One region of the Actinoplanes sp. NPDC023714 genome, then DNA from elsewhere that is predicted to be linked to it. Evidence: riboswitches for the same ligand, from Rfam matches in the RefSeq annotation. Region 1 holds a riboswitch; each other region holds the start of a gene.
The links. A riboswitch is a leader RNA that binds a small molecule or an ion and turns the genes downstream of it on or off. The one in region 1 is predicted to bind cyclic di-AMP.
Positions count from the first base shown of each region.

Region 1 (5,622 bases):
GGCCGCCGGCAGCAGCGGGGCGATCCAGATGACGCGGCGGAACAGCGCCGGCGTGCCCCGGCCCGGCTGGAGCAGGCGGGGGAGGAACCGCACCCGGAACGCGTACGACGACCACAGGTGGAACGCCGCGACGGCCATCGCGAGGATCCCGGCGCCCATCATGAGCCGGAAGGTCCAGAACGCCACCGGGATCATCGGCACGTAGCTGCCCGGCCCGTACTGCGCCACGTACGCGGCCTGAAGGTCGTCGATGCCCTGGACCGTTCCGTCGAACGAGCCGGTGCCGAGGAACGACAGCAGCTTCGGCACCTCGATGCTGAAGAACGGCCGGTCGTGCCCGAGCTCGCCGATCGCGAAGATGGAGAAGGGGGCGCCCGTGGTGGTCTCGTAGAGCGCCTCGGCGGCCGCCATCTTCATCGGCTGCACGGCCGTCATGACCTTGCCGAGGTGGTCGCCGCTGATGACCGTGCCGAGCCCGCCCACGAGCATGGTCCAGGCGCCTGCCCGGGACAGCGTCGTGAACGCCGCGTGCGCCGAGGCGCGCCACACCCCGATGGCGAGCAGCAGGCCGCCGCCGGCCATCGCCGCGCCCGCGATGGTGTGCGGGAAGGCCGCGAGCACCACCTCGTTGGTCAGCAGCTCGGTGAAGCTCGTGAGGTGCGCCCGGCCGGTCTCCGGGTCGAGGGCGTACGCCACCGGGTTCTGCATGAACGAGTTGGCCGCCAGGATGATGTATGCCGACAGCAGCGTGCCCACCGCGACGATCACGATGGTGGCCGCGTGCACCTTCCGGGGCAGCCGATCCCAGCCGAAGTACCAGAGCGCCAGGAATGTGGCCTCCAGGAAGAAGGCGAGCATCCCCTCGATCGCGAGGGTCGGCCCGAAGACGTCGCCGTAGAACCGGGCGAACGCGCTCCAGCCGAGCCCGAACTGGAACTCCTGGACGAGCCCGGTGACGACCCCGACCGCGAAGGTGGCGATCAGCAGCTTGCCCACGAACTTCGTGAGATGAAGGTATTTCTCCGAATCCGTGCGCATCCACGCGAGGTGCAGCCCCGCGGCCGTCGCCGCCAAGGTGATCGACAACGGCACGAACAGGTAGTGGTAGATCGTCACGACCGCGAACTGAAGCCGGGTCAGATCGAGCACGTCCATCTTCAAGTCCCCCTACGACGCTTCGTAGTAGATACTACGACGTGTAGTACGACGCCGTGCAGTAGGATGGGACACATGGCAATGGGGGACCTCGAGCGCGACGTCATGGCGAAACTGTGGGACGCCGGGGAGCCGCTGACCGTCCGCCAGGTCCACGAGCTGCTCAGCCGGGACCGCGACCTGGCGTACACCACGGTCATGACCGTCCTCGACCGCCTCGCGAAGAAGAAGCTGGTCATCCAGCAGAAGGCCGACCGCGCCTACCGCTACGTGCCCGCGCAGACCCGCGAGGAGATGACCGCGGGCGTGATGCTCGACGCGCTCAGCGCCACCCCCGACCGGGACGCGGCGCTCGCCTACTTCATGGGGCAGCTGCCGCCCGAGGCCCTGCAGGCAGCGATCGAAGCAGCCCGCAAGCGGTGACCGCGCTCCTGCTGGGCGCTCTCGGACTGACGCTGTCGCTGGTCGCGCCCGGCATCCTGGCGAAGGCGCGCTGGCCCGACCGCGCGCCGGTCGCCGCCGTCGTGCTCTGGCAGGCCCTCACCCTGACCGCGGTGCTCTGCGCCCTCGGCGTGGTGCTGGCCGCCCCCGAGGAGCTGACCCGCGCCGCCGGCACCCGGCACCCGGAGACCGCGGCCGCGCTGATCTTCTCGCTCGCGGTGGCCGCCACCATCGTGATCCGGCTGCTGATCTCGCTGGCCAAGGTGATGTCCCGGGCCCGCGCCCGCCGCGACCGGCACCGGATGCTCGTCGACCTGCTGGACCGGGTGGAGCGCCGCGAGGAGATCCCCGGCGGCGAGGTGCGGGTCCTCGACGGGGCGCTGCCGATGGCGTACTGCGTGCCCGGCCGGGATCCGCGGGTGGTGCTCAGCGACGCGGTCCTCCAGGTGCTCGACCGGGACCAGGTCGACGCCGTCCTCGATCACGAGCGGGCCCACCTGCGGCACCGGCACGAACTCGTGATGGAGTCGTTCACGGCCTTCTACCAGGCCGTCCCGGGGCCGCTGCGGAGCCGGGCGCCGCTGGACGCCGTACATCTGCTGTTGGAGATGGTGGCGGACGATGCCGCAAGGCGCCGCACCGGGCCCGAGCCGCTGCGGGCCGCGCTGGAGCGGCTCGCCGATGCGATGCCGCTGGCCGAGGAGGCCACGGGGGAGACGCGACGGCGGCGGCTGGCTCGTCTGGACCTCCCGGACAGCACGCCCTTCGCGGTGGCCGCCGGCGTCGCGGCGCTCGGCCTGCTGGTGCTACCGACAGTGATCCTGGTGGTGCCGTGGCTCGCGCGCGCCCTGCACGCCTGGCCATTCTGATCACCCTGGGTAATGGAAATGGTGCGCACGGTTTCGCCACGCGGGCGACCTTTCGTATACCGAACCGAGACCGGTACGGTGGTGCCCGGTCCGGCAGCCCCCCATTCGACCACCCGGCCGATCTGCCGAACCGCCGCCTAATCGCTGAAAAAGCGAGCCGGGGACCCAGGTAGTCCGGGGTGAAGCCGCTCCCCCCGAGCGGCCGGGCAGCTTCCCGCCCGAACCCGTCAGCTAACCCGGTCGGCGGTTGGATGGGAAGAAAGGACAACGCACCGAGGTGAAACGGAAAGGCGTCTTGCGCGGTCTGATCTGCGTGATGGCCGCAGCCGGAATCATTCTCACCGGTCCCGCTGTCGCCCACGCCGAGCCCACGCCGGCAAGCGTCGAGAAGCAGATCGACGAACAGTGGAACAAGCTCGAGCCCGTCATCGAGGAATACAACTCGGTGCACACCAAGCTGAAGAAGCTGCGCAAGCAGCAGTCCTCGCTGGCGAAGACGCTGACGCCGCTGCAGGTGAAGGTGGACGTCGCGATGGCGCAGGTCCGGGGCCTGGCCGTCGACGCGTACATGCAAGGCCCGCCGAACGCGTTCAACGCGATGCTGATGAGCGGTTCCCCGACCGGGCTGACCGAGAAGCTCTCGCTCCTCGACCAGCTCGCTCAGAACCAGACGGCGTCGATCGAGAACGTGGCCAAGCTCCGCGACAAGTACGCCGGGGACAAGGCGACGGTGGACCAGCTCGCGACCGAGATCGCGGCCCGGGACAAGGATCTCGCCAGCAAGAAGAAGGCGATCGAGAAAGAGATCGACAAGCTTCAGAAGGCGCGGATCGCGGCCTACGGCACGGCGGACGTCGACGACGGCCCGCTGCGCACCGGCCCCTGCCCGGTCACCTACACCAACGACAAGGGCGGTCGCGCGGCTCAGAAAGCGTGCGATCTGATCGGCAAGCCCTATGTCTTCGGCTCCAACGGCCCGAACAGTTATGACTGCTCGGGTCTGACGCAGAAGGCATGGGCGTCGGTCGGCGTCTCTCTCGAGCATTACACGAAGGACCAGTACGGTTCGACCAAGTCGGTCAGCCGGGGCGAATTGAAGCCGGGTGACCTCGTCTTCTACTACTCCGACGTGCACCACGTCGCCATCTACATCGGTGGCGGAATGGTGGTGCACGCGCCGCATACGGGCGACCATGTGCGGATGGCGACGATCGACCGCGGTCCCATCGCGGGATATCGCCGGCCGGCGTAGCCGATTCGCCGGAAAGGCCGCTCCGCTCCGTGCGGTGCGGCCTTTTCTTTTGTACGGGGAACACTGTGTGTGACGGTGACCACAGGGCCGTTCCCATCCGGCGACTCGCTCGTGACCGGCAGGGGCATAATCGCCTGTCATGAGCGACGCCTTGATCGAGAGCCTCTCCGCCGCGGTGGAGGCCCGCCCCGACGACCTCCCGCTGCGCCTGCACCTGGCCGAGCTGCTGGTCGCCGCGGGCCGCGGCGCCGAGGCGATCGCACACGCCGCTCAGGTCCTCACCCGGGAGCCCGCCAACCAGGCCGCGCAGCAGTTGATGGCACGAGCTCTCGGAAACCCGCCCGAGCCCGCCTCGCCCGCGCCCGCCTCGCCTCCAGCCGCCCCGCCCGCGCCCGCTCCTGCCGGGTTCGACTGGGCGGCCATGGAGCAGCAGTTCGGCGACGTCGTCCCGCCGCGGTTCACCAGCGACGGCGAGCCCGACCCGGTGCGCGGCCACCAGGACCGGGTCTTCGACGTCGAGCGCTCCACCGTCACCCTGGCCGACGTCGGTGGCATGGCCGACGTGAAGAAGCGCCTCGAGGTCAGCTTCCTCGGCCCGCTGCGCAACCCGAAGCTGCGCTCGCTGTTCGGCAAAAGCCTGCGCGGTGGCCTGCTGCTCTACGGCCCGCCCGGCTGCGGCAAGACGTTCCTGGCCCGCGCCGTCGCGGGGGAGATGGGCGCCGCGTTCATCTCGCTGAGCATCACCGACGTGCTGAACATGTGGATCGGCAGCTCCGAGCGCAACCTGCACGACCTGTTCGAGTCGGCCCGCGGCCACGCGCCGTGCGTGCTGTTCCTCGACGAGATCGACGCGCTCGGCCACAAGCGCAGCCAGTTGCAGTCGTCCATGCGTACCGTGGTGAACCAGCTGCTGACCGAACTGGACGGTGTCGAGGGCGGCAACGACGGCGTCTTCGTGCTGGCGGCCACGAACGCGCCGTGGGATGTCGACGCGGCGCTCCGGCGTCCGGGCCGGCTGGACCGTACCGTGCTGGTGCTGCCACCGGACCGCCCGGCCCGCGCCGCGATTCTGGAATATCACCTGCGGGACCGCCCGGTCGCGGGCATCGACCTGGACGCCGTGGCCGCCGCGACCGAGCACTATTCCGGCGCCGACCTGGCCCACCTCTGCGAGACCGCCGCGGAGTACGCGATGCGCGACTCGATCGCGTCCGGCGAGATCCGCATGATCGGGCAGGCCGACATGCTGGCCGCGGCCCGCGAGGTGCGCCCGTCCACCGACGCCTGGTTCGGCACGGCCCGCAACGTCGCGATGTTCGCGAACGAGAGCGGCGAATACGACGACCTGGCCGCCTACCTGAAGAAGCGCAAGGTTCGGTGACCGCCCCGGCGTACCGGGCGCGCGCCCTCGCCGACGTGGGCCGGCTCGCCGAGGCGGAGAAGGAGGTCCGGGCCGGCCTGATCGAGTCTCCCGCCGACCCGGAGCTGCTCTCCCTGCTCGCCGGCCTGCTGCGCCTGCAGGGGAGGCGCGCCGACGCCCTGGACGCGGCGTCGGCGGCGGTGGCCGCGGACCCGCACCTCCCCGGCGTTCATATCGAGCGTGCCGAATGCCTCATGCTCGACGACGGGGCGGCGGACGACCCGCGGACGGCGGAAGCTCTCCGCGAAGCCGAGGAAGCGGTGCGACTCGATCCGGCGCATGCGCCGGCCCATCGGGTTCTCGCCCGGGTGCTGGCGCTGCGCAAGGATTTCGGCGGGGCGCGCGCCGCTGTCGAGCGGGCCCTGGAACTGCATCCACATTCGGTCACCGACCTGCTGACGCTCGGCGAGATCGAACGTCACGCCGGCAACCGCGGGGCCGCCCGGAAAGCCGTCACCGCCGCGCTCGCCCAGGATCCCGGACAT
Region 1 covers NZ_JBFAAR010000013.1:204,302-209,923, reverse strand. The annotation lists gene AB0G10_RS38860 (cytochrome ubiquinol oxidase subunit I) at 1-1,155, opposite strand, end outside; gene AB0G10_RS38855 (BlaI/MecI/CopY family transcriptional regulator) at 1,231-1,578, shown strand; gene AB0G10_RS38850 (M56 family metallopeptidase) at 1,575-2,465, shown strand; cyclic di-AMP (ydaO/yuaA leader) riboswitch at 2,590-2,726, shown strand; gene AB0G10_RS38845 (NlpC/P60 family protein) at 2,761-3,717, shown strand; gene AB0G10_RS38840 (AAA family ATPase) at 3,857-5,098, shown strand; gene AB0G10_RS38835 (tetratricopeptide repeat protein) at 5,095-5,622, shown strand, end outside.

Region 2 (5,622 bases), on a different contig from region 1:
CCGGACGGGCGCGCGGTCAGGTCGGAGGCGCCGCCCATGGCGATGGCGAGGAGGGCGGCGGCGTCGAGCACGGTGAAGTCGACGCGGGGCTCGCAGGGGGAGGTCATCGGCACGGCTTTCGGACGTCGGTCGGGTCGACCCCTTCCTTCGGCCGCGGCGCGGCGCGGACCAGCCAATCCCCGGTTGCGATCCGGTTGGTTACGCGGCGGCCTTCAGTGCGCCGGTGACGGCCTTCGCGAGCTGTTCCAGGTAGTCGTCCCCGATCGGCTCCCGGGCGATCGCCAGGCGCCAGTAGAGCGGGCCGAGCATCATGTCGACGGCCAGGCCCGGGTCGGTGCCCTCGGGAAGTTCGCCGCGGGTGACCGCCTGACCCACCAGCTTCTCGGCGAGAGCCTGCTGGTGCGTGCGGAGCGCCCGCTGCAGGGTCTCGGCGATCTGCGGGTTGCGGGCCGCCTCCGCCATCAGGTCGGGGATGATCTGGGACGCGATCCGGTGCTGGAGCGCCCGGCTCACGATCATCATGAGCAGCTCGAGGTCGCCGGCGAAGCTCCCGGTGTCCGGGAGCGGCACCTTGCGCTCGGCGACGTCCGAGACGATCTCCATGACCATCTCGAGCTTGTTGCTCCATCGCCGGTAGATCGCGGTCTTGCCGACCCCCGCACGGCGGGCCACCGCCTCGATGGACAATCGGCCGTAGCCGACTTCCGCCAACTCGTTCATCACCGCGTTGCGGATAGCAACGGTGATGTCGCCTCGGAGCACCGCCGCTCCGGCTGGTGCGCGCTTAACTGTCGCCACAGAGTCACTATAGCGCTACGACGTAACGGTTGCGTTCCGCCGTTTGGTCAGCTACCGTCACAGCCACGTCGATACGAACCCGTTCCAACGGAGACGGTGAACGCCTGTCATGCTTGTCAGCTGTGTCCTCGCGCAAGCCACCGGAGCCCCCCGCCTCCGCCGGGCCGACTAGATCGGAGCACCATCCCATGCCAGAGACGGCGGTCGCCGAGACCGGCACCGAGCTCTCGCCCAAGGAGCTCGCTCGCCGGCACGGTCTGACGGCGTCCGGGCGGCTTCCCAGCCTGCCCGAATACACGCGTCAGCTCCTCTCGTACCGGCACTTCATCCAGTCGCACGCCAGCGCGAAGATGTCGTCCTCGCTCGGCAGCACCAAGCTCGGCACGGTGTGGCAGGTCCTCACGCCGATCATCAACGCCGCGGTCTACTACCTGATCTTCGGTGTGATCATCGGGACCAGCAAGGGCATCGACAACTTCCCGGCGTACCTCTGCATCGGCGTGTTCGTGTTCCAGTTCACGCAGTCGATCGTGCAGACCGGGATCAACGCGATCACCGGCAACCTGGGCCTGATCCGGGCGCTGCACTTCCCGCGGGCCAGCCTGCCGCTCTCGGCCGCCCTCGTCGAGATCCGCAACTTCATGGTGGCCCTGCTGGTGCTGATGGGCATCGTCCTGATCACCGGCGAGCCGATCACGGTCGAGTGGCTGCTGCTGCTCCCGCTGCTGGCGCTCCAGTCGCTCTTCAACACCGGCCTGGCCATGTTCATGGCGCGGTACGGCTCCAAGAACCGCGACATCAAGCAGCTGATCCCGTTCATCATGCGCTTCTGGATGTACGGCTCGGCCGTGCTCTACCCGGTGACCCTGTTCACCGAGAAGCTGGACGGCTGGCAGCTCGCCCTCGTCGAGGCGAACCCGATGCTCATCTTCATCGAGCTGTTCCGCCACGCGCTGCTGGAGAACGTCACGCTGGCCGGCACGCCGACCATGCTGTGGATCCAGGCACTGGCCTGGAGCGCGGTCGTCGGCATCGGCGGATACGTCTACTTCTGGCGCGGAGAGAAGGGCTACGGCCGTGGCTGACAACGAGCTCGTCCCGACCGTCATCGCGGACAACGCCCACATCATCTACAAGGTGCACAGCTCGGCCTCGCCGGGCAGCGGCAGCCCGCTCGCCAGCTTCAAGCGCCTGGTCACCAACACGAAGGCCGCCAACGTCAAGGAGGTGCACGCCGTCAAGGGCGTGAGCTTCACGGCGTACAAGGGCGAGGCCATCGGCCTGATCGGCAGCAACGGCTCGGGCAAGTCCACGCTGCTCCGCGCGGTCGCCGGCCTGCTGCCGGTCTCCAAGGGCGCGATCTACGCGGCCGGCCAGCCCTCGCTGCTCGGCGTGAACGCGGCCCTCATGAACGAACTGCCCGGCGAGCGCAACGTCGAGCTCGGCTGCCTCGCCATGGGCATGTCGCCGGCCGAGGTGAAGGCCAAGAAGGACGAGATCATCGAGTTCTCCGGCATCAACGAGCGCGGCGACTTCTCGTCGTACCCGATGCGGACGTACTCCTCCGGCATGGCGGCCCGGCTGAAGTTCTCGATCGCGGCGGCGAAGAAGCACGACGTGCTGCTGATCGACGAGGCGCTGGCGACCGGTGACGCCAAGTTCCGCCGGCGCAGCGAGCAGCGGGTGCGTGAGCTGCGGGCCGAGGCCGGAACGGTCTTCCTGGTCAGCCACAGCGAGCAGTCGATCCGGGACACCTGCGACAGGTGCATCTGGCTGGAGTCGGGGCTGATCCGCGCGGACGGCCCGACCGACGAGGTCATGCGCGAGTACGAGGCGTACATGCGGAAGTGAAAAAAGGGCGGGCCGCGAGGCCCGCCCTTTCCCGTCTCAGCGCACTTCTGCTCTAGCGCACCGACAGATGCACGTGGTTCGTGTGATCGCTGGATGGGTCGCCGCCCGCGCCGCTGTAGGACTTCCAGCCACTGCTCGGCAGCCAGATCCGGCGGTACCAGATCACGTAGAGCACGTCGAGCGCGTCCGCGTTGTTGATGAAGTAGTTCGCCAGGTTGGTGCCGTACGTCTTGCTCGCCCCGGTCGCGTCCCCGCCGAAGCCGTTCTTGTCGGCCGCGAAGTCACAGGCCCGGCCCTTCGGGTGCTCACCGCTGTTCTGCTCGCGGAAGCAGTGCACGTAACGCGTGAAGCCGTCGCTCTGGGCCTGCTTCAGGGCGTGCGACATGCGCGGGGTGATGCAGCCGCCGCTGGTCGGGTCGTTCACGGAGCAGCCGGAGCCGGAACCGCTCGGCGCCGGGTCGGCCTTGGCGCTGCCGCCGCCGTCGCTCGACGAGGAGGCGTCCGCGCCCTGGTTCGCCTTCTTCAGCGCCGTCTCGGCCTGGAGCTTCTTCTTCGCCATCACGTTGACCTGCTTCTGCTGGTCCTTCACGGTGGCGTCGATGGCGAGCTTCGCCTTGCGCTGCGCGTCGAGGGTCGTCTTGAGATCCTCGATCGCCTTGTTCTGGTCAGCCGCGACTGTCGACAGGATCATGGTCCGGTCGATGAAGCTGCCGGTGTCGCTCGCGTTGACCAGAGCGGACATCCCGCCGAGCCGGCCCGAGGTGTAGGCCTGGGCGGCGATCTCGTCGAGCGCCGCCTGCTGCGGGCCGACCTGCTCGTCCAGCTTCTTCAGGGTCGCGGTCAGCTCGGTCTGCTTCTGCTTGGACGTCTTCAGCTTCGCCTTCGCCTCGACGTAACCGCGGGAGGCGTCCTCGAGCTGCTCGACGAGAGACTTCGAGCCGCCCTCGCCGTCGTCACCGTTGTCGCCGGGGGCCGCGCTCGCCGGGGACGCCACGACCGCCAGCCCGCACACGGCGAGCAGCAGCCCCATGACAGCCGCCATCCGCCGCGCAGTCTTTCGCTGCACAGGTAAATTCCTTCCGTCGGCCGCCGACCGAGTTAGCTGACGGGTTCGGGACGAAGGAAATCCCTACCGCGGTTGCGGATTCACCCCGAGGAATATGTGGTTCCCCGGCTCGCCGCAGGGGGCGATTAGGCGGCGGTCCCCGGGTGGGAACCGCGTCCGACCATACCCACTCAATCGACAGATCGACAGTTCTCGTACGGTGCGCAATGGTGTGGCCACGCGAGGTGAGATGATTACGGAAAGTCGTTGTGCGGTAACAGTTTTGACCGTTCCGCGGTCCTGAAGCAACGCCATTCCTCAGGTAAACTCGGCGCCGGTCCTGCCAGGACGGCACCGCCCCCGAGGAGCCGGCAGGCCGCCGCCCAATCGTCGGAAGACGAGCCGGGGAACCAGGTCAGTGGGGTGAATCCGCCTTCGGGCGGTAGGGATCTCTTCCGTCCCGAACCCGTCAGCTAACTCGGTCGGCGGTGACAAGGAAGGAACTGTTGATGACCGCACGTCCCCGCCGGTGGCTGACCCTTGCCCTGGCGCCGCTCGTGGCCGCCACGGCCCTGCTCCTGGTGCCGGTGACCCCGGCGTCCGCGGAGCCGAGCGGCTCGTCCTCGACCGCCAAGGAGGACGATGACGACGCCTTGCTCTCCGATGTGATCGAGGCCTCGAACCGCCGTTACGTGACCGCCAAGGCGGCCGTGACGAAGTCCACCAAGGCGCAGGCCAAGCTCAACGTCGAGATCAAGGCGGCGGAGAAGCGGCGCGACGAGCTGATCCCCGAGGTCAACTCGATCGCCCGCGAGCAGTACGTCACCGGCAACCTGAGCGCCGTCGGCTTCCTGCTCGGCGCCAGCTCGTCGAACGACTTCCTGAAGAAGGCGATCTCCCTCGAAGAGATCAACAAGTTGCACGACGAGAAGCTCGGCGAGCTCAACGACGCTATCGCGACGGTCACCGAGAAGAAGGCCAAGCTCGACGCCGAGGTCAAGGCGCAGAAGCAGAACACCGCGCTGATGAAGAAGCAGAAGGACGCGGCGGAGAAAGCCCTGAAACTGGTCGGTGGCGACGCGCTCACCGAAGGTTTCGTGGTCGCCAAATCTCCGGTCGCCGCCGCTGCTCCGCGCAACTCCAGTGGCGGTTTCTCGGCGGAGGGCTGCACCGAGAACGACCCGACCACGAACGGCTGCGTCACCAAGCGCACTCTGCACATGTACAAAGAGGTGAAGAAGGCCGGCTTCGACATGTTCGTCGGCTGCCACCGCGACGGCGGGCCGTTCGAGCACCCCAAGGGCCGGGCCTGTGACTGGTCGCTGCAGAAGAGCGGATTCTCCTCGGCGCACAACGACAAGATGATGAAGTACGGCAACGACCTCATGGCGTTCCTGGTGCGGAACGCCGACAAGCTCGGCATCTACTACGTCATCTGGTACAAGAAGATCTGGTTCCCGGCCTCGGGCTGGAAGGCCTACCACGGCGTCAGCGACCACACCGACCACGTACACGTGTCGATGCTCTGAAAGCTCCTCGCGGCCAGAGACGAGAATGCCCCCGTCCGATCAGGACGGGGGCATTTCGCTGTGCCGCGGTCAGTGCGTGGCGCGGCGCACCGGCGCCCGGCCGTGCGGCTGGGCCGGCGCCGGGCCGACGTGGCCGGCCGGCGGGATCGCCATGGTCACCGGACGGACCTGGGTGACCTCGACCTCCTTGCCGTGGTGCAGCAGCGTGAGCCGGGCCGAGCCGCCACCGTTGCGCAGCGAGTACGTCACCTCGTCGCCGGTCACGCTGACCCGCAGCCGCAGGCCGCGCCAGAGCAGCGAGAACTCCATGTGGTTGATCCGGCTGGGCAGCCGCGGCGCGAAGCTCAGCTGGCCGTTGAAGTCACGCATGCCGCCCAGACCGGCGACCAGCGAGATCCA
Region 2 covers NZ_JBFAAR010000012.1:53,418-59,039, forward strand. The annotation lists gene AB0G10_RS37050 (Atu4866 domain-containing protein) at 1-107, opposite strand, end outside; gene AB0G10_RS37055 (TetR/AcrR family transcriptional regulator) at 199-798, opposite strand; gene AB0G10_RS37060 (ABC transporter permease) at 987-1,883, shown strand; gene AB0G10_RS37065 (ABC transporter ATP-binding protein) at 1,876-2,649, shown strand; gene AB0G10_RS37070 (hypothetical protein) at 2,702-3,715, opposite strand; cyclic di-AMP (ydaO/yuaA leader) riboswitch at 3,721-3,857, opposite strand; cyclic di-AMP (ydaO/yuaA leader) riboswitch at 4,065-4,199, shown strand; gene AB0G10_RS37075 (hypothetical protein) at 4,204-5,223, shown strand; gene AB0G10_RS37080 (glycoside hydrolase family 65 protein) at 5,293-5,622, opposite strand, start outside.
Region 2: it holds a riboswitch for cyclic di-AMP, as region 1 does, so the genes downstream of both, AB0G10_RS37075 (hypothetical protein) here and AB0G10_RS38845 (NlpC/P60 family protein) in region 1, are expected to answer to the same signal.

Region 3 (5,622 bases), on a different contig from region 1:
CCACGCCCGGTGGTGGCGGGGCGATCAGTGACATCACGGTGACGACCGAGTCGGCCCGCGCCCGCGAGGACGCGCACGCCGCCTGGGACGAGCTGATCGACACGATGGTCGACTTCCGGGTGCCGGTGGACCCCACCGAGACCCCCCGGGTGACGACCCGCCGCCTGGTCAAGGACACCCTGCTCAACGGCGAATCGGCCGAGGCCGCGTCGCTGCTGGGCCGGGCCGAGGAGCGCGCCCGCTACGCCCGCCTGCCCCTCCAGGGCGCCGAGCTCACCGCGGCACTCCGCCAGGTCCGCGCCGGCCTGTCCGGCACCGCCTCGTTCCGCACCAGGGCGAGAGCGGCCCTCCTGCCCCCGTCGGTCCTGCTGAGCTGGCGTCTCGGCATCGCCGAGCAGTCAGCCCGAGCCGCCGAGGCAGCGACCCGCCTCCGCGACGCGGCGACCCGTTTCAGTCCGCGGAGGTTGCTCACCCGAGCCCGCTGACCGATGAACGGTCCGAGAGGGCGGGGCGCTGTTCCGGCGCCCCGCCCTCTCACCGTCTCCGAGTCGTGGGTGCCTCACCCGCAGCGCCGATCCGCGCCCGGTCAGCGAGCCACAACGGTGCGCCGACTGAGATCGACCATGCCGGCCGGTGCGATTGCGGTGATTTCGCGGCCGATCGGGGAGCGATCCCCGGCCGATCCAAGCCGCAGGAGCGTGAGCCGGCTGCAGCGCGTGGTTCACAAATCGGGCGCCGGACAGCAATGGGATACAGCTCGCCTCGCATACGCGAGAAGCCGGCAGATGTCGTCCCCGCCGGCTGCGCTTCACGGCTGTCTCGGTGCCCGTTTTGTCACGCTTATGTGCAGCCAGTCGGGGCTGGCTGTACGCCAGTGTCGGGTCGCCGCCCGTTTTGTCGCTCTGTGGTGCAGCCGAAGCGAATGGACGAGTCCGGCTGCGGCGTGTGGTTCACAAAACGGGCGCTGGACAGCCATGGTGTGCAGCCGGTGAAGGGGCCGCTCGGCGAAATGGATGGGTGACGGTGCTTGGAGCGCCACGAACCGCCGGGGCCGGCGGCTACGGGCGCCGGCGGAAGGTGGCCGCAGGTGTGGTGCGCCACGGGACGGGCGCTGATGCGGTCGGGGACGCGGTAGGTCGTACGGAAAAGGAGGGGTCAGGCCCGGCGCGCGGTGTATCGCCAGCGCAGCACGATCGCGGTCGAGATGGCGAAGCCGATGGCGGCGGGGGCCAGGGTGGCGGCGTTCATCGAGCCCGGGGAGGCCACGGCGGCGCCGATGACGGCGTAGGTGACCGTGGAGGGGATGGCGGCGATCGTGGTGCCGAGGAGGTAGCGCTTGCGGCAGACCGAGGTGGTGCCGTAGGCGTAGCCGACCAGGCCGAAGGGGGCCAGCGGGAGGAAGCGGACCAGGAGGACGGCGGCCAGGCCGCGGCGGTTGAGCCAGCCGTCGAGGCGGTCGAGCTTGCTGCCGGCGCGGGCCTTCAGGGCGCCGCGGCCGGCCCAGCGGCCCGCGTAGTAGGTGGCCGTCGCCGCGATGATGGCGGCGGCCAGGGCGGCGATCGCGCCCGTCGCGGCGCCCAGCAGGAGGCCGCAGAGGAGGGTGATCGCGGTACGGGGGACCAGCACCGAGAGGAGCAGGCCGCCCACCACCGCGACGGCGGCGGGGGCGACCGCACCCAGGGTCTCGACGCTCGCGCCGATCTCCCGCAGCGGGAGCGTGGCGGCGGCGATCGCGAGAGCGCCCACCACGGCGCCGAGGGAGCCGAAGCGGATGAGACGGCGCTTCCATGAGAAAGGAACGGCGTCCTGAGGGCGTGCAGCGATCAGGATGTCGGTCATGCAGGCGTACCGCCCCAACTGTCGTCGGTTCAGAACAAAGTCAAACTGCGCTCGCGGCCTCGAGCCGTTCCTGCCGGAGCCGGTCGGCCCAGGTGTCATCCAGGGGCGCAAGCCTATCCGCGCCCGTTGACCAGCGCAGTAGCAGATCGGCTATCGCTGGGTTGCGAGCGAGCGCCGGGCCGTGGGAGTACGTTCCGAGGATCTTCCCCGCCCACGCTCCCTCGGTCTGGCCGTCGTTGCCGATCCCGGCGGTGACCCGGGCCAGCGGCGCGGCGTGCGCGCCGAGATGGGTGCGCCCACCGTGGTTCTCGAACCCGGTCAGGGGCGGCAGCCCGAGCCGCGGGTCGATGTCACCGCGGATCTCTCCGACCGCCCGGGTGACGCCCCGGTCCGAGGTTATGTCGAGCAAACCGAGACCCTGACACTTCGCCCCTTTTGCGAAGAATGAGTGCCCGAAGAGCTGATATCCGGCGCAGATCGCGAGGACGGCCGCACCCTGATTGACCGCGCGGTGCAGACCGCCGTCGGTGATCAGGCGCTGCGCGGCGAGGGCCTGCGGGCCGTCCTCGCCGCCGCCGATCAGGTAGATGTCGGCAGTGGTCGGCATCTGCTGGTCGGAGCGGACCTCGTAGGTCTCCACCGGGATGCCGCGCGCGGCCGCCCGGTGGGCCAGGATCAGCAGGTTGCCCCGGTCGCCGTAGGTCGACAGCAGATCGGGGTAGATCCACACGATCCGGAGGCTCTCAGTTGACACGGTCCAACTCCGCTCGGATGTCCTGGAACGCCGTGTAGTTGGCGATCACTTCGAGACGGCCCGGCGGCACCGCCGCGAGCGCCTCGTCGAATCTCTGTACGTGCCGGAACGGCACCTGGTTCACCTGGAGCCGGACGGCCAGGTCGTAGGCGCGGTCGCCGGTGATCAGCACCGGGCGGTTGCGCAGCGGGGAGAAGTCGACGTCGTAGAGCCACGACGTGTCGAAGCCGTCGGGGTCCCGCGCGTTGATGGAGAGCAGTGTCGGCGCCTGCTCGGCCATGTCGAACGCCTCCAGCCAGCTGGCCGGGTTCTTGGCGAGCAGCAGCCGGATGTTGCGGCCGTCCCGGTCGACCTGCGCGTAGCGGCCGGCGATCGAGGTGACCCGGGCGAGCCGGGGGAGTGCCTCGATCGGGCGGACGCCGAACTCGGCCGCGACGGCGAGCGCGGTCGCCGCGTTCCCGATGTTGACCTTGCCGGGCAGCTGGAGCTTCACGAGGTGCCAGTCGCCGCGCGGGTCGATGACGCCCTCGTCCTCGACCTGCCAGCCGGGCCGCGGGCGGCGCAGCGGGCAGCCGGTGCACCACCAGTCGCCGTTCTGCCGCTCGATCGGGTGGCCGCTCTCCGGGCAGACGAACGAGTCGTCCAGCCAGCGCTGGCCGGCGCTGAACCAGGTGGTCTGCGGGCTGCTGCTCGCGGCCCAGACGACCATCGGGTCGTCCGCGTTCGCCACGACTTTGATGCTCGGGTGGTTGGCGAGCGCCACCTTCCACAGCTGCGCCATCATCGCCACCTCCTTGGCCCGGTCCAGCTGGTCCCGGGAGAGGTTGAGCAGCGCCACCACCTTGGGCCTGGTGGCCTCGATGACCTGGGGGAGGTAGTGCTCGTCCACCTCCAGCACGGCGAACGGGGTGTGTCCCTCCTTCGCCAGCGCCGAGGTGTGGCCGGTCGGCATGTTGGCGCCGAACGAGTTGGTGGCGACCCGGCCGAGGACGCCGACGGCGGCCGCGGTGAGACGGGTCGTGGTGGTCTTGCCGTTGGTCCCGGAGACGAGCGCGACAGCGCGCCCGGACGAGAGGTGGGCCAGAAGGTCAGGGTCGATCTTGAGGCCGATCCAGCCGCCGATCACTGAACCGTCGCCGCGTCCCGCGGCCCTGGAGAGCGCCGCCGCGGTCTTCGACGCAGTGGTCGCGACCTTGGCGATGAGAGGCATCTTCCCGTCCGTCACGCCAGCGAGGGTACCGGACCGGAAGGTTACGTCGAGTTGCCGACCGGTCAAGATCACGTGCGCTCGGAGTTTGTGGTGCTCCCGACGTTTTGACCTAGGTGTGAGGTTGATCCTCCGGCAATTGTGTGTTCTGTTTCACCCGTAACTTTCGACCATGAGTGAGCACCCGGTTCCCCTCCGTGGTGGCAAATGTCTCCGGCCGGTAACAAACCGGACACCTACATTTGTGCCAATCACTCTGCGTGACTTTTTCGGCGCTAACGATCATGCGGAACGTCAGGTACCAAGGTTGGGCCGGGCACAACCGCCCGGCTCGCACCGGACGGCTCACGCCGAGCCCTGCCCCGGGTTGGACGGTGCGACCACTGCTCCATCGGTTCAACCACAAAGGCATTCGGGGGCAGGGACGGGGGAACCATTTCCGGCCGGTACCGCTCAACATCGGCCTCGGGGTGAAGTCGCCTCCCGCGACCGGGCACACCTTCCCGCCCGAACCCGACAGCTAACCTCGCAGGCGTGCCGGAGGGAATTCTCTACCGTGCACGAACACAGTTCGCGCCGTGGCCGCCGCATGTCTTCTCGCGGCGCCGGCACTGTCGCACTGTCTCTGGGTCTCTGCCTCTGCGCCGGCCAGCTGGTCGCCACCGCGTCCCCCGCGGCCGCGGCTGCCAGCACCGCGCCGGTCGTGAAGACGGTCGCCGCCACTCAGGCGGCCGCCACGGTGAAGCCCAAGCTGACCGCCAAGGCCAGCACCCGGAAGCTCCCCTGGGGCTCCACCCTCAAGGTGACCGCCAAGGTCATCGACCCGCGCACCGGCAAGGTCGCCAAGGGCACGGTCCGGCTCCAGGGCCTGGTCGGCGGCAAGTGGCGGACGTGGGACACGGCGACCTCCAAGAGCGGTGCCGTGTCGCTCACGTACAAGCCGAAGAACACGTACTACGTCCGCACGCTCTTCACCGGCTCCGGCTACAGCAGCGCCTCCACCGGCAAGGTGAAGATCACGGTCAAGGCCAGCGGTGCCAAGATCCTCGCCGAGGCCAAGAAGCACAAGGGCTCGCTCTACAAGTACGGCGCGGCCGGCCCCAAGCGCTTCGACTGCTCGGGCTTCACCAAGTACGTCTACAAGAAGGCGGCGGGCAAGAAGCTGCCGCACAAGGCGAACTCGCAGCAGAAGTACGGCACCAAGGTCGCCAAGAGCAAGAAGAAGGTCGGCGACCTGATCGTGTTCCGCAACGGGTCGTACGGCTACCACGCCGGGATCTACGCCGGCAACGGCTACATCTACGACTCGCCGCACACCGGCGCCCGCGTCGGCAAGCACAAGATCTGGAGCAAGAACTACGTCGTGCGGCGTCTCGTCGCCTAGTAGTAGGTAGTAAGTAAGGAAGAGCCGGGCGGCGTGGTGGCGCCGGCTGGAGTTCGAACGCCTTGTGGGGTGTGACCCGATCGCCTGGGTCACGCCCCACAGGCGTTTCTTCAGGACCTTCTTCTGTACGACCTACCGCGTCCCCGACCGCATCAGCGCCCGTCCCGTGGCGCACCACACCTGCGGCCACGTTCCCCCGGCGCGACCCGCCGCCGGCCCCGGCGTGCCCTCACCCTCCCAGCCTCCCGCCCCCGGCGGGCCCGCGCCCTCCCGGCTGCCCGCCCGCGGCGTGCCCGACCTCCCGGCTGCCCGCCCGCGGCGTGCCCGCCCTCCCGGCCGCCCGCCCGCGGCGGGCCCCACCTTCCGGCCCGGCGGCCCGCTTCACCCCACCGGAGGGCTCCACTTCGCTCCACCGGGCGCCTCCACTTCCCTCCACGG
Region 3 covers NZ_JBFAAR010000004.1:238,059-243,680, forward strand. The annotation lists gene AB0G10_RS20425 (DUF3488 and transglutaminase-like domain-containing protein) at 1-485, shown strand, start outside; gene AB0G10_RS20430 (VTT domain-containing protein) at 1,156-1,839, opposite strand; gene AB0G10_RS20435 (glutamine amidotransferase) at 1,880-2,593, opposite strand; gene AB0G10_RS20440 (MurT ligase domain-containing protein) at 2,583-3,803, opposite strand; cyclic di-AMP (ydaO/yuaA leader) riboswitch at 4,183-4,350, shown strand; gene AB0G10_RS20445 (NlpC/P60 family protein) at 4,390-5,184, shown strand.
Region 3: it holds a riboswitch for cyclic di-AMP, as region 1 does, so the genes downstream of both, AB0G10_RS20445 (NlpC/P60 family protein) here and AB0G10_RS38845 (NlpC/P60 family protein) in region 1, are expected to answer to the same signal.